DNA from 2 places in the Plantactinospora solaniradicis genome. Region 2 is predicted to be linked to the other one. Evidence: riboswitches for the same ligand, from Rfam matches in the RefSeq annotation. Region 2 holds a riboswitch; the other holds the start of a gene.
What was found. Region 2 has a riboswitch for cyclic di-AMP ahead of ACFP2T_RS23890 (C40 family peptidase). Riboswitches for the same ligand answer to the same signal wherever they lie in the genome.
Positions count from the first base shown of each region.

Region 1: another riboswitch for cyclic di-AMP. It lies ahead of ACFP2T_RS41085 (coiled-coil domain-containing protein); the one in region 2 lies ahead of ACFP2T_RS23890 (C40 family peptidase).

Region 1 covers NZ_JBHSPR010000060.1:317,366-324,931, forward strand. The annotation lists gene ACFP2T_RS41060 (GNAT family N-acetyltransferase) at 1-400, opposite strand, end outside; gene ACFP2T_RS41065 (hypothetical protein) at 505-1,038, shown strand; gene ACFP2T_RS41070 (glycosyltransferase family 2 protein) at 1,173-2,324, shown strand; gene ACFP2T_RS41075 (polysaccharide deacetylase family protein) at 2,343-3,077, opposite strand; gene ACFP2T_RS41080 (SDR family oxidoreductase) at 3,294-4,319, shown strand; cyclic di-AMP (ydaO/yuaA leader) riboswitch at 4,672-4,803, shown strand; gene ACFP2T_RS41085 (coiled-coil domain-containing protein) at 4,807-5,823, shown strand; gene ACFP2T_RS41090 (cation diffusion facilitator family transporter) at 5,991-6,905, shown strand; gene ACFP2T_RS41095 (MarR family winged helix-turn-helix transcriptional regulator) at 7,023-7,457, shown strand; gene ACFP2T_RS41100 (hypothetical protein) at 7,447-7,566, shown strand, end outside.
Region 2 covers NZ_JBHSPR010000018.1:471,556-479,121, forward strand. The annotation lists gene ACFP2T_RS23885 (N-acetylmuramoyl-L-alanine amidase) at 1-1,734, opposite strand, end outside; cyclic di-AMP (ydaO/yuaA leader) riboswitch at 2,022-2,160, shown strand; gene ACFP2T_RS23890 (C40 family peptidase) at 2,245-3,210, shown strand; gene dcd (dCTP deaminase) at 3,357-3,935, opposite strand; gene ACFP2T_RS23900 (pyridoxamine 5'-phosphate oxidase family protein) at 4,034-4,600, shown strand; gene ACFP2T_RS23905 (zinc metalloprotease) at 4,613-5,590, opposite strand; tRNA gene ACFP2T_RS23910 (tRNA-Gly) at 5,805-5,875, shown strand; partial or broken gene ACFP2T_RS23915 (SigE family RNA polymerase sigma factor) at 6,175-6,648, shown strand; gene ACFP2T_RS23920 (hypothetical protein) at 6,818-7,566, shown strand, end outside.

The sequences.
Region 1 (7,566 bases), on a different contig from region 2:
TCGCCTGGCCGTAGCCGAACCGGGGGTAGATCGGGCCCTCGCTGGCCCAGAGCACCGCGATCGGCTCCCGCCCGGCGGCCCGGACGTCCCGCAACTGCTGCCGCATCAGCCGGGTCAGCAGCCCTCGGCGCCGATGGGTGGGCGCCACCCCCACGTCCGTGACGTGCGCGGCCGGCAGCGTGGCGCCGGGCACGGTCAGTCCCCGCGTGTACACCCCCGCGTGGGCCACCACGGTCTCGCCGGACCGGACCACCAGCGACCGTCCCGGTTCGGCGATGCCGGCATGGACCTCCGCCAGCGTGCTGTCCGGTTCGTTGTGGAAGAGGGTCCGCATCAGCGAGCCGATGGCGTCCAGGTCCGCGGGAGTGGCGGTCTCGATCGGTGACTCTGTGTCGAGCATCGTCTCTGTCTAGTCCACCGGGTGCTGATTCCGCGAGCTGTTTACGGGCTGGCTACCCTCGAAAGCGGGACGGGGTTCGCGCCCGAGCCGATGGGGAGGACCAGATGTCAGACCAGACGCAACCGTGGGCCGAGCGGACCGTCGAGATGCCGCCGGAGGGTCTCCGTCCGGAAGGCTTCCGGCGTGGGGTCGCACCGGTGGGCGCGCCCAGGCCGGGCGCCGGATCGCCGCCGGTGACGCCGCACGAGCCGACCGGCACGGGGTGGCCGGCGGTGGAGGAGGAGCCGCACCGGCTGCCCCCGGGTTACCACTGGCGGCAGCTGCGTCGCGGGATGCACTGGAGCATGATCGGCGGCCTGTTCGCCTTCGTCTGCTGGGGGATCTGGGCCATCTCGGGACGTGGCGACCTGACCAGTCCGGTCGTCACCTTCGTGCTGACCCTCTTCGTCGCGGTCGGTCTCTTCGCGCTGGCCCGGCTGGTCGGGCGGGTGTTCTGGGAGCGGCAGCTCGGCCGGATCCGGCGTACGGCCCGGGGTGCCCACCTGGTGACCGCCGTGTTCCTGGTCGGTGTCGGGGTGGCCTACCTGCGCCAGACGGAGTGGGTCGTGGACCTGTGGAACTGGGTCGCCGGGCTGTGAGTCCGACGATCCGGGACAGGTGTTGATCGAAGCGATAAATCACAATTTGGTCACTCGATAGTTACTGCGCGCCTGTCGTTCGATTACCCGACGCTACTATTCGGTCTCCGCCCCTCCTCTGGAGGTTGCCGACGGTGACCCTGCTCAGCGTGATAGTTCCGGTCTACCAGGTGGAGAAGTACCTGGCCGACTGCCTGGACTCGATCCTCAACCAGTCCATGTACGACATCCAACTGGTCGCGGTGGACGACGCCTCGACCGACGGCTCCGCCCGGATCCTCTCCCGGTACGCGGAGCGGGACTCCCGGGTCGTGGTGGTGACCCTGGAGCACAACCAGGGGCTGGGTGCGGCCCGCAACGCCGGGCTCGCCCACGCGACCGGACGGTACGTGTGGTTTGTGGACAGCGACGACTGGCTGCCCGAGGGGGCGCTGCCGGCGGTGGCCGACCGGCTGGCCCGGACCGGGCCGGATCTGCTGGTCACCGCGTACACCCGGCACTACCCGAACGGTGCGGTCCGGCACCACTCGTTGTCCCAGGTCGGTGCCGGGCGGCCGGTGCCGGACACCTTCACGCTGCGGGAGCGCCCGGCGCTGCTGTCGGTGCTGCACATCACCTGCAACAAGGTGATCCGGCGACAGTTCCTGACCGAGTCGGGACTGACCTTCGGCTCCGGCTGGTACGAGGACGTCTCGTTCACCTTCCCGTTGATGCTCGCCGCCGAGCGGATCAGCCTGCTGGACCGCTGCTGTTACGCGTACCGGCAGCGGACCGGCGGGGCGATCACCTCGACGGTCAGCGAGCGTCACTTCGAGGTGTTCGGGCACTGGGACCGGGTACTGGCTCGGCTGGAGGCCGATCCGGCGGTGCCGGCCGAACTGCGTCACCTGATCTTCCAGCGGATGATCTGGCACCTGCTACAGGTCCTCGGCCATCCCCGGCGGGTGCCGCCGGGCCGGCGCCGGAAGTTCTTCGCCGAGATCGTCACCCGCTACCGCGCACATCTGCCGTCCGGTGGATACCGGCCGCCCGGCGGCGCGCTCGGGCTCAAGCACCGGCTCGTCGGTCGCGGGGGCTACGGACTGTTCGCCGCGCTCCGGGTCGCCCGCCGGGCCCACATCGGCATGGTCGCCCGGATCCGACACCCGACCACCATGCCGGTTCGTGCCGGTGCCGGTGCCGGTGCCGGTCCGTCCCCGGCACCCGTGCCCGGAACCCGTGCCGAGGCGTCGCCCGGCGAGTTGACCGAGGCGTCGCCCGGCGAGTTGACCGACCGGGTGGGCTGACCGGTCCCCCCGGACCGGTCAGCCGTGTTCGCCGAGCGGACCGACCCGCCAGCCCCGGCTCAGGCACTCCTCCAGCAGGTGCGGCAGGGCGGCGAGGCTGGCCCGCCAGGCTCCGGGCGCGGAGGTGCAGTCGGAGTCGTGCAGGAGCACCGTCCCGCCACCGGCCAGACCGGTCCGCAGCGTGTCGAGCACGGACGAGCGGGTCGCCGAACGGGTCCAGTCCCGGCCCCAGCAGGTCCAGAGCACCGGCGTCAGGTCCAGTCGGCGGGCGGCCATCAGCGACGCGGTGCTGAACACGCCGTACGGTGGCCGGAAGAACCGGGGCGTCCGGCCGGTCACCGCCCCGATCAGCTCGCGGGTCCGGGCCAGGTCGCGGTAGGTCGCGTGTGGGCCGCGGAGGAGCAGGTTCTGGTGTGCCCAGCCGTGTACCGCCACCTCGTGGCCGGCGGCGGCCAGGTCCAGGCCGAGTTCCGGTGCCCGAGCGAGCATGGAGCCGAGCACGAAGAACGTCGCGCGGGTCCGGTGTGCGGCCAGGGCTTCGACGAAGAGTGGGGTCGAGGTCGGGTCGGGACCGTCGTCGAAGGTCAGCGCGACGTGGCCCGGGGCGCCCCGGCCGCTCAGCCGGGGAAAGAACCGGAGCCGTACGCCGGGCAGCACGGTCAGGGCCGGCACGACCTGGGCGGCCAGCGCGGCACCGACCGTTGTCGCCGGTACCGCGCGTGACCGCACCCGTTCCTCCACCCGCCTCACCATCGCCGGCCGGGTACCCGCGACAGCCGCCTTCACCCTCACCCGGACGGGTGGAGTGGGAGGGTTGGGAGTTCGTTTCCGGATCCGCGCGGCCCGCTCCGGACCGTCCGACGTTTGCCGCGCCGGATTCCGGGTAGCCGGGCGGGCCGGCTCGGGCCCGGAGCCTGCCTGGTGTGCGGGCCGGGGCCGGGTGGCCAGGATGGACAGAGGAGACGACAGATGCGTGCCCGACCTGCGCCAGGGGTGGCGGTGATCACCGGGGCGAGCGCGGGGGTGGGCCGGGCCACGGCACGTCTGCTGGCCCGACGGGGAATGCGACTGGCCCTGCTGGCCCGGGGAGGAATCGGTCTGCGTGCCGCCGCCGAGGACGTGCGAGCCAACGGGGGTGTCGCGCTGCCGATCGAGACCGACGTGGCGGACTATCACCAGGTCGAGGAGGCGGCCGACCGGGTCACGCGCGAACTCGGACCGATCGACCTCTGGGTGAACGACGCTTTCGCGTCGGTGTTCGCGCCGTTTCCGGAGATCGGCCCGGAGGAGTTTCGCCGGGTGACGGAGGTCTGCTATCTCGGTTACGTGTACGGCACCCGGGCCGCGCTTCGTCGGATGGTGCCCCGAGGGTCCGGCACCATCGTGCAGGTGGGATCCGCGCTGGCGTACCGATCGATTCCGCTACAGTCCGCTTATTGTGGCGCGAAACACGCGATCGTCGGCTTCACCGAGTCGCTGCGCTGTGAACTTCTGCACGATCGCAGCCCGGTACGCGTGACCATGGTGCACCTGCCGGCGGTGAACACTCCGCAGTTCGACTGGGTGCTGTCCCGGCTGCGTAACCGGGCCCGGCCGGTGCCGCCGATCTATCAGCCGGAGGTCGCCGCCCGGGCCATCGTGTACGCGGCCGACCGGCCACGGCGCCGGGAGTACTGGGTCGGGGCGTCCACCGTGGGCACCATCCTCGCCAACCGGTGCGTACCCGGTCTGCTCGATCGCTACCTGGCCCGTTCGGGTTACTCGGCTCAGCAGACCGACCAGCCGGCCGATCCGCACCGGCCGAGCAACCTGTGGCACCCGGTCGACGACGGCGGCGGGGCGGACCCGGGAGCACACGGCTCGTTCGACCCACGGTCCCGGGCTCGCAGTCCCCAACTGTGGTTGTCGCAGCACCGGAGTCTGCTCGTCGCCGGGCTGGCCGCCGCCGCGACCGTCGGCGTGGTACTCGGCACCGCCGTCCGCCGCCGACGGTAGTCGACTCCGTCGTCCCGGTCGCCGACCCGCGGCGCCGTATCCGCCCCGACCCGTCCCTCGAAACCACTCTGACCTGCGGGTTTGTCGCAGATGGCCGGCAATCGTCGACCAGTCAAACTGGACATTTCCCAGGTGGGTCGGCGGCACCTCGCCTACGCGCCCGGTAAATAGCCGACAGCATCTTGTTAATGACCCCGACCCAAAGGATGTTCTTCGATGCATCCGACGCGCCGTGATTACTGATAGTCGTTGTCTGGCAACACATTTGCCGACAATCGGGTATTGCCATTCCGGAAGTGAAACCAGGTATGCTGTCTGCCGTTCATAGCCGCCGGACACCACGTGGTGCCGGCGCTGATCGCCGCCTAATCGCCACCCGGCGAACCGGGGACCCATGCACGTGGGGTGAATCCGCGCGAGCGGTAGGGACCACTTCCATCCCGAACCCGTCAGCTAACCCGGTCGGCGGCCGACGGAAGGGATACATGTGAGGGCACCCCTACGCCGATCGCTGGCGACTGCCCTGGCACTGCTCACCGCCGGAGCACTGATCGTGGTTCCGTCGGTGGCGTCGGCGGCACCGGCCGCACCGAAGCCGGCGGGTCCGAAGGAGGACGTCGACTCGCCGATCCTCGGTGACGTACTCGCCACCACCGGTAAGCGGTACGCGGAGGCCAAGGCCGCGGTCAAGAAGTCCAAGCAGCGGCAGGCGGAACTCGCCGAAGACCTCAAGCGGGCAGAGGACAGGTTGGAAGCGCTCGCTCCGGAGGCGAGCAAGATCGCCGCCGAGTCGTACCGCAGCGGCAAGCTCAGTGCCGTGTCGATGCTGCTGAACAGCGCCTCGTCCGACTCGTTCATCGACCGGGCCGCCGCGCTGGACGAGCTGAACCTGTTCAACAACCAGAAGCTCCGGGCCCTGAACCAGGCGCGCGAGCAGGTCAGCCAGACCAAGGCGGCGGTCGACGCCGAGGTTGCCAAGCAGGCCGCGCAGGAACAGATCATCAAGAAGCAGCAGAAGGAGGCGGAGAAGGCGCTCGCGCTGGTCGGCGGCAGGTCGCGCCCCGACCGGGGCCTCGTGGACGCCAAGTCGCCGGTCGCCCGGCCCGGGCCGGGCATGGCGGACGGCTTCCCGGGGGAGGGGTGCACCAGGGACGATCCGACCACCAACGGATGCGTCACGCCCCGGACCCTGCACGCGTACAACGAGGTTCGGCGGGCGGGCTTCAAGAGGTTCGTCGGTTGCCACCGCGACGGTGGTCCGTTCGAGCATCCCAAGGGTCGGGCCTGCGACTGGTCGTTGAAGAGCTCCGGCTTCAGCCGGGCCGCGAACGACGACCAGATGAAGTACGGCAACGACCTCACCGCCTTCCTGGTCCGCAACGCCGATCGACTGGGGATCCTGTACGTGATCTGGTACAGGGAGATCTGGTTCCCGGCCACTGGCTGGAAGTCCTACAGCGGTCCGAGTGACCACACCGACCACGTGCACATGTCGATGCTGTAAGGGAATCGCGCGCGACACCCCGTACGAACGGAACCGCCCCGCCACCCACTCCGGGTGACGGGGCGGTTCCGTTGTGACATCCACTTTCAACTTGCATACATAGCGATGTCCGCATACGTTGTCTCCGGGACGGCGGGGGCCGGCCCCGGGGAACGGGGGATCAGGGGATGGGTGCCGGACACGCGCACGCAGGTCCGCAGACGTGGGCGGGGGAGCGGCACCGTCGACCGCTCTGGCTGGCCTTCGGAGTGCTGGCCCTCTACATGGTGGTGCAGGCCGTCGCCGCCTGGCTGACCGGCTCGCTCGCACTGCTCTCGGACGCCGGACACATGTTCACCGACGTCCTCGGCATCGGCATGGCGCTGGCGGCGATCACCGCCGCCGGCCGGGCGTCGGACGATCCGCAGCGCACCTTCGGGCTGTACCGCCTGGAGGTGCTCGCCGCGCTGGCGAACGCGGTGCTGCTCTCCGGGATGGCGATTTTCGTACTGGTGGAGTCCGTCCGCCGGTTGGACGACCCGCCCGAGGTGGCGGCCGGGCCGATGCTGGTCGTCGCCGTCGGCGGCCTGGCCGTGAACGTGGTGGCCTTCCTGCTGTTGCGCGGCGGGGCCAAGGAGAGCCTCAACCTGCGCGGTGCCTACCTGGAGGTGCTGGGTGACCTCCTCGGTTCGGTCGGCGTCATCATCGCCGCATCGGTCATCGCGACGACCGGATGGCGGTACGCGGACCCGATCGTCGCCGTCGTGGTCGGCCTGCTCATCCTGCCCCGGACCTGGAAGCTGGCGCTGGCCGCCGGCCGGGTGCTGGTGCAGGCCGCGCCGCCGCACGTCGAGGTCGCCCTGGTCCGGGAGCGGCTGGCCGGCCTCGACGGGGTGACCGAGGTGCACGACCTGCACGTCTGGACGCTCACGTCCGGGATGGACGTGGCGTCGGCACACCTGAACCTGATCGAGGGTGCCGACGTGGCGGCGGTGCTGGCGGCGGCTCGTCGACAGTTGCACGACGACTTCGGCATCGACCACGCCACCCTCCAGGTCGAACCGCCGAGCGCCGAACGACTCTGTCACGGAAGCTCGTGGTGACCCGCGCCGTCGGCGGCTGACTGGTTGATCGAGTTGTCCGGCCGTCGCCGACGAGTTGGGCGCCCGTGGTCCGTCAACTGGTTGTAGCGTGCACCTACTTGGTTGTATCGTGCAACCATGACCACCGACGACGCGCGGGCCATCCGGGACGCCGTCAGTTCCTTCGTCCGGGCATTCGGGCTGCACCGGCCCGAGCAGACCCCCTGCGGGCAGCAGATGACCGTCTCCGAGGCGCACGCCCTGACGGAGATCCAGCGCGATGGCGGGCTGCGCCAGGCCGAGCTGGCTCGTCGACTGCGGCTGGAGAAGAGCACGGTCAGCCGGCTCGTCGGGCAGCTCGTCGGCCGGGGCTGGGTGGGTCGCGCCGACGCCGCCGACGACGGCCGGAGAATCTGGCTCACCCTCACCGAGCAGGGCGTACGGGTGGCCGAACGGCTCGCCCAGGCCCGGGACGCCAGGTTCGCCGCACTGCTGGACCGCATTCCACCCGACGAGCGGCCGGCGATCCTGTCGGCCGTGCAGCGACTCGCGGAGGCCGCAGATGACCAGTGACGCGCAGTCGCGGCGCCCGTCGCCCGGCCGCGGGACCGTCCTCGCGGTGGTCGCGGCCGCGCTGGTCGTCGTCGCGCTGGTCGTCCTCCTCGACTTCCGGCGTGCCGGC
Region 2 (7,566 bases):
CGGGTACGCCCTGCCGTACACCGGGATCGTCGCCCGGCCCGGCTTCGGCGTCGCGACCAGTCCGATCGACCACTTCGCGGTCGGGTTCCCGGCCGGATTGTGGAACCAGGCCTTCTGGCCGAGATACCAGATCGCGGTCCAGTCGCCCTGCCGGTCCGCGACGGCGTACGTCTGCCCCGCCGACGCCCGCGCCCCGTGGTCGGAGATGTGCATCGTGTTCGGGGTGCCGTCGGGGCGCAGTGCGATGTCGTTCACCAGCGGCGCGTCGGCGGCCGGAGCGCTGCGCAGGATCACCGACGAGGAGCCGCGCGCCGGGCACGGTACGCCGGCCGTGTCGCAGCCGGTGAAGGCCGGCCGGTTGGTGGCGAAGTCCGGGTCGATGGTGACCAGTCCGGTGCGGGAGGTGCCGGTGCTCCAGAACGGGGCCCGGAGCAGGTCGAAGTAGTGCGACCAGTCCCAGTACGGCCCGGGGTCCCAGTGCATGCCCCGGACGTTCGCCGGCAGGATTCCGGGCACGTTGTCGTGGCCGATGATGTGCTGGCGGTCCAGCGGGATGTCGTACCGGTCGGCGAGGTAGCGCACCAGCTTGGCCGAGGTGCGGTACATCGCCTCGGTGTACCAGGTGCCCTGCGCGGCGTAGCCCTCGTGCTCGAGCCCGATCGCCTTGGCGTTGACGTACCAGTTGCCGGCGTGCCAGGCGACGTCCTTGGCCTTCACGTGCTGCGCGATGTGCCCGTCCGCCGAGCGCAACGTGTACTGCCAGCTCACGTAGGTGGGATCCTGCACCAGGCGCAGCGTGGTGTCGTAGCTCCCCTCGGTGTCGTGGATGACGATGTACTCGATCTTCTGCCGTCCCGGCCGGTCGGACAGGTCGTGGTTGCCGTAGTCACCGGCACCGAACGCCTGGTACGGCGCGGGGATCCATTCGCAGGAGATGTCGCGCGGGCACTCCAACCCGTCCGGCCGGGCGGGTTTGCGCAGGCCGAGCCGGTCCAGCCAGGCTCGGGCCGGTACGAGTCCGGGGTGCGCGGCCAGGATGATCCGATGGCCGTCGTCGGTGGTCCGGGCCGCACCCTCGGTGATGGTCCGGAAGACCTCGTCGGCGAAGGTCCGCGCGGCGTCCGCACTGTCGCTGCCGGCGTACCGGGCCACCGCGCCGTACCAGGCCGCGGGGTCGCTGGTCCGGCCGGTCGGTCCGGCCAGCGCCTTCTGGTACGACGCGAGCAGCGCCGCCCCGCCCCGAATGTTCACCGCCGGTTCGGTCCGCAGTGCCCGCTCGTCGACCCCGGTCAGCGCGGCGGCGGCGTCGAGGGTCTGCGCACCCGGTGCCGGTGCCGCGCTGTCCCCTCCGGTGGTGGTTCCCTCGTCCGTGACGCTCGGGTGCAACGGTGCGGCGGGCCGGGCGCTGTCGCCACGCCGGTCCTCGCCGTGTTCGTGGGGCGGTCCGGCCAGCCCGTCGAGATAGGCGAAGTCGGTGAGGTGCATCGGGCCGTACCCGCCGCTGGTGCTCGGCGTGCCGGCGTTGGTGTCCCAACGAGATTCCAGATAGGAGACGCCGAGCAGAACGCTTTCCGGTACGCCGAATTCGCTCGCCGCGGCCGCGTACTCCTGTTGCCGGCCGTCGGTCGCCGGAGCCGCCGCCGGCGCGGGGCCGGACGGCACCAGCGCGACGGCGCCGACCACGGCGGTACCGAGCGCGATTCTCCTGCTCAACGGCATTGTCGTCCGAGGCATCGAACCTCCATTCGCCGGGGGTGGGCTTGATGATCACCCTCCACCCGGGACCGGCGTCCGTCAATAGCTGCCGGCCTCACTCATCACGATGTAGGAAATCTTCACCTATTTCAGAGGGCGTTCGGACGCTTGTTCGCTCAGTTTCGGACGCTTGTTCGCTCGCACCCTCAGCGAGCATCCCGATACGTAACGAATCGACTCGGATCACGGGTTGCGTTTGAATAACAGGCTTCTCTAATGTTGGGGACCGTCGGAGACGACGGCAGGCCGCCCAACCGGGCGGCGACGTCTCTACACCGCCGAATCGTCGAATATCAGCGAACCGGGGACCCGGGCACCATGGGGTGAATCCGCGTCAGCGGTAGGGCGAATCTCTTCCCGCCCGAACCCGTCAGCTAACCCGGTAGGCGGGCTACGGAAGAAGGAGTACGGACCCCGGTGGCTCCCCTTGCCCCGCGGTCGCAGTCCCTCCGGTCGGTAACGACCGGTGCCGGGACGGCGACACCGCCTTTGCGAAGGTCCATTCTCGTCGCCGCATTCGCCGTGCTGGCCAGCGTCGCCGTGCTGTTCGTGGGCACCACGCCGGCCCTCGCCGAACCCTCGGTGGCCGAGATCGAGAAGCAGATCGACACGGCCTGGCGCAAGCTCGAACCGATCGTCGAGAAGCACAACGCCACCCGGCAGGACCTGACCGCGAAGAAGGCCCAGGCCAAGACGCTCCGGAACAAGATCGCCCCACTCCAGACGCAGATCGACGCCGCGATGGACCGGGTGAGCGAGTTCGCCGTGGAGGCGTACAAGGGCGACAAGGCCTCGTCGATCAACGCCCTACTGACCAACAAGTCGCCGGCCGCACTCGTCGGCCAGCTCTCGGTACTCGACCAGTTCGCCCGCCAGCAGCAGCGCGACGTGCAGGCGGTGATCGACCTCAGGGACAAGTACGACGCCCAGAAGCGCCCGCTCGACACCCTGGTCAGCCAGCTCACCAAGACCGAGGCCGAACTGGCCAAGAAGAAGAAGGAAATCGACGCCGAGGTCGACCGGCTACAGAAGCTGCGGATCCAGGCGTACGGCAACGGTTCCGCCGGTCCGCTCGCCCCGGCACCCTGCCCGGCCACCTACCCCGGTGGCAACGCCGGCAAGGCGGTCAAGTTCGCCTGCCAGCAGATCGGCAAGCCGTACGTGTGGGGTGCCGAAGGCCCCAACTCGTACGACTGCTCCGGCCTGACCCTGGCCGCCTGGGCCAAGGGCGGCGTGTCGTTGCCGCACAACGCCCGCGCGCAGCGTGGGAAGGTCAAGTCGGTCAGCCGCTCCGAGCTCCGACCCGGTGACCTGGTCTTCTACTACGCCGACCTCAGCCACGTCGGGATGTACGTCGGAGGTGGTTGGATCGTGCACGCTTCCCGGGCCGGCGAGCCGGTCAAGATGAAGCGGATGGACGACGGCGAAATCCACAGCTTCGGCAGACCCGGCTGATCCAGTCCGTCGGTCGACCGGAAGCCGAACCCGGAAGACCGCACAGCACGTCGAGAGGCCCCCGTCGCAGTCGCGGCGGGGGCCTCTCGTATCGGTAGTACCCGGTAGTACCGCGGGCGGTGCGCAGCGCGGCGGTTCGGGTCAGCTCAGCGGGTGGGCCAGGTGTGCCAGTTCTGCCACGAGCGGCTCGGGGTCGGCCCGCGCTGCCCCTGGTAGCGCGAGCCGTAGACGGCCGAGCCGTACGGGTGCGCGGACGGCGACGAGAGCCGGAAGATGCAGAGCTGGCCGATCTTCATCCCGGGCCACAACCTGATCGGCAGGTTGGCGACGTTGGACAGCTCCAGGGTGACGTGGCCGGAGAACCCGGGGTCGATGAAGCCCGCGGTCGAGTGGGTGAGCAGGCCGAGCCGCCCCAGACTGGATTTGCCTTCCAGCCGGCCGGCGAGCTGGTCGCCGAGCGAGATCACCTCGAGTGTCGACGCGAGCACGAACTCGCCGGGGTGCAGCACGAAGGGCTCGCCGTCCGGCACGTCGACCAGCGAGGTCAGTTCGTCCTGCTGGATCGCCGGGTCGATGTGGGTGTAGAGATGGTTGTTGAAGACTCGGAACAGGCGATCCAGGCGTACGTCGATGCTCGACGGTTGCACCAACGCGGGCTCGAAGGGCTCCAGCGCCAGGGTGCCCGCCTTGATCTCGATCACTAGGTCGTGGTCGGAGAGCAGCACCGTGCCACCTTAGCGACTTCCCCGATCGGGCTCGGCCGCGACCTGCCGAGGAGTGGGCCGGGGTAGGTGATCGAACATATGTTCGATAGAATGTCCTCATGGCATCCTGGTCCGAATTCGCCTCCGACGAGCCCGGTCTCGCCGACGCGATCCGTGTCCTCATCCAGCAGTACGGGCCGGGTCTCGGCTACCTGGCAACGGTGCGTGCCGACGGTGGGCCGCGCGTGCATCCGGTCTCCCCGGTCATCACCGACGAGGGGATGTTCTGCTTCGTGGTCGACTCGCCCAAGCGTCGCGATCTCGAACGGGACGGTCGCTACGCGCTGCACTCGTTTCCGCCGGAGGACAGTGACGACGAGGCGTACGTGGCCGGTCGCGCCCGGCCGGTGACCGATCAGGCCCGGGTGGACCAACTCGCCGGCAACCTGAGGGCCGCGCCCCAGGTCGACTGGCGGCTGTTCGAGTTCACGGTCGACGTGGCGATGCTGTCCCGGCACGGCAGCAACGGAGCCACCCCGCTGGCCGGGGACCGGTCCGAACGCCCGGCGGTGCAGGTCTGGCTGGACCCGGCCGGCGCCACGACCGGCCCCAGGGCCGGCATCGGCCCGAAGCGGAGGGCCCATCGACGCCGGGCCGTCGTCGAGGAGCCGGTGCCGACGCCCTGACCGGAGGCGCCCCTACGACTCGCGCAGCGCCTTCCACGCCTTCAGCATCCGGAACGCCTGCCCATAGGTGAACTGGCTCATGCATGCGTCGACCGAGTAGTCCATGAAGTTGTGGATCGGATCGGAGCCGGGCCTGGTGGGGCAACTGTCCCGTCCCACCGGGCAGCCGAAGCCCGGCACCGCCTCCGCTGGCGTGTCGAACACCTGGTCGCCCCGGCCGGCGCAGCCCTCCTGGAAGGTGTGGTAGAGATTCAGCCAGTGGCCGATCTCGTGGGTGGCCGTGTCGCCCGCGTTGTACGGCGTCGCCGTACCGCCCGGCAGCGACTCGGAGAGCACGACCACACCGTCCTGCCGGTCGAACCTCCGCTCCGGAAAGGTCGCCCAGCCGAGCAGGTCCTGGTCCAACAGCCCGGTGTAGAGGTTGAGGGTTTTCTTCCCGCCCACCCGGAGTGCCTGCTTCATCTGTGCCTCCGCCGGGCTGTCCACCACGATCGGGTACCAGGCCGGTTTGACCACCCGGTTCACCTTCTTGAGCCTGAACTCGAAGGGCGTCCAGGCGCCGCCGGTACGGCCGCCGAAGGAGTCGTTCAGCACCTTGATCTGCGTGTCGATCAGTGCCTGTGGGATGCTGCCGCCGGCCCGGGTCCGGTCCTTCGAGATGACGTGGAAGACGACGTCGATGGTTATCGGGACCTTGCCGGGCAGGCCGAGCGGCGCGACACCCACCCGCTGGGCGTACGCGGCATCGACGAGGCGGTCCCGTTCGGCCGCCTCGGTCGCGGTCAGCTCGTTCGGTTCGACTCCGTGCGGCGTACCGGGTCTGGCTTTGGCGGTCGGGTGGTCGTCGGTCGACTCGACGCAGCCCGGCTCGGCGTCGCCGGCCGGGAGCGCCGACGCCGCGACCGCCGGGCTGGACCCGAGCAGCAGTACGAGTGGAAGGCTCGCCATGCCGACCCAGCGCGACGACCGTCGAATGTTGTGTAACGCCATTGCCTCACCCTTTGCCTCCGGAAAGTGGCGCTATGAACACGTAGTGCCACTGTTACAGGTGGGGCGGACGTTACCTTGCGTGGTGGCCTTTGCAAATGACGCGCGGCGGTGTGGTGCTCGGGGATTGCGACGACGCGAAGGCGCAGTCGAGCCACGGCCGGAGGGGGCGGGTGAGTGCACGAGCGGACCCGACCAGGTACAGTGGGGTCCGCTCGCGGGTGTAGTTCAATGGCAGAACATCAGCTTCCCAAGCTGACAGTGAGGGTTCGATTCCCTTCACCCGCTCAGACCCGAAGGCCCTGGTCAGGACGCGAGTCCCAGCCAGGGCCTTCGTGCTTTCCCTAGCCGGCGATCATGCGACGGGCCATCCACGGGCCTCTAGCGGCGCCGGGCCGGCATGCTGGACCGTACCGTCGTCCGGGTCGCCGCCCTGCCGCTTGTCTGTCTTCTTCGGCTCGCCGGCCTTCTTCGACGTGCCAGCCGACTTCCGGACTTGCGGATATTTCCTCGATCCAGTGCAACCGCGGGGTCGCTCTGCTGCGTGAGTGGGAGGAGCAGCAGCCACCAACGAGAGTGAGGTCGGCGTGACAGACGACGACTACCGGGCGTTCTACGCATCGGCGTTCGCGCGGTTGGTCGGTCAGGTGTACCTGCTGACCGGCGACTTTGCTGAGGCGCAGGACGCCGTCCAAGAAGCGTTTGTCCGAGCTTGGAGCAGACGCCGTCGGTTCGCCGACGGGGACGCGCCGGAGGCGTGGATCAGAACCGTCGCCCACCGGGTCGCAGTCAGCCGTTGGCGCTCGACACGGTCCGGGTTGGCGGCGTGGCGGCGCCGCGGGCTGGCTCCACACGTGCCTGCGCCCGGCGTGGAGACTCCGCTGATCGTGGCGGCCCTGCAACGTCTGCCCGAGGAGCAGCGGCGCGCAATCGTGCTGTACCACCTGTGCGATCGGTCCGTCGATCAGGTCGCCGTCGAGACGGGAGTGCCGTCCGGAACGGTCAAGGCCCGGCTGTCGCGCGGGCGGACCGCTCTGCGACAGATCCTCGAAGAGGCGGACGATTCGCGTCCGTGGGGCCGGCCGGAGTCCGGCGCCACGCCCCTCGCGGGTGACCCGGGGGCCGGCACGCCGCGCCGGTCCGACCGACCGACCGACAACACAACCTTGGAGCGTCGTCATGCCTGACCGCCAGTACCCCGACCGAGAGAGCCGCGAGTTCGAAAGCCCCGTGACCGGAAAGCCTGCCCTGGAGAGCCCGCTGCCCGGCCTGGACACCATGCTCCGGGACGCGGCCGACGACGCGACGCGCCGGGCGATCGTGCCACCGTACGGCCTGGTCCAGAGGGTGGCGGGGCGCCGCCGAGCCGCGAGGGTCGCGACGGCCGGCGTGTTCGGGGCCGTGCTCGTCCTGGTGGTCGGGGTGGCGGCCGTCACCGGTGCCGGGCCTGACCGGGACGAGGTCCGCCCGCAGCCGGCCGCGTCGGCCACCGCGCTGGACCCGTCGTTGCGCGAGTACTGGACAGAGATCCCTGTCCTGACCTGGACGCCGGACGCGGGAGTCGAGGCGCCGGACGTGACTTCCACGAACGAGTTCCGTACGGCGGTGTTCTCCGCGCTCGGCCCGGGGGATCATGACTTCTCCCACCTCAAGGATTTGCGGACGGACTTTCCCGACGCTCCGGTCGGCGGCCCGGCCGTCGCCGTCGATCAGTCGGTCACGGAAGCCGAGTTGGAGCGCGCCGCCGCGAACCTGCGCAAGCTCGACGGCGTGCAGGACGCGCGGGTCGTCGAGGTGCCCGGGCTCTGGTTCACCGTATCGGCCACCGGCGCCGCCGCCTCCGCTCCCGCCGCCTCCGGTCCTGGGAGGTCACCGGTCATCGACCTCGAGGGGATACCGATCAGAGGCTCGGCCAGCGGGCAGGAACGTGACGCACAGAATCGTTGGATTAGCTGGGTACGCGCCACGTACGTCGGCCC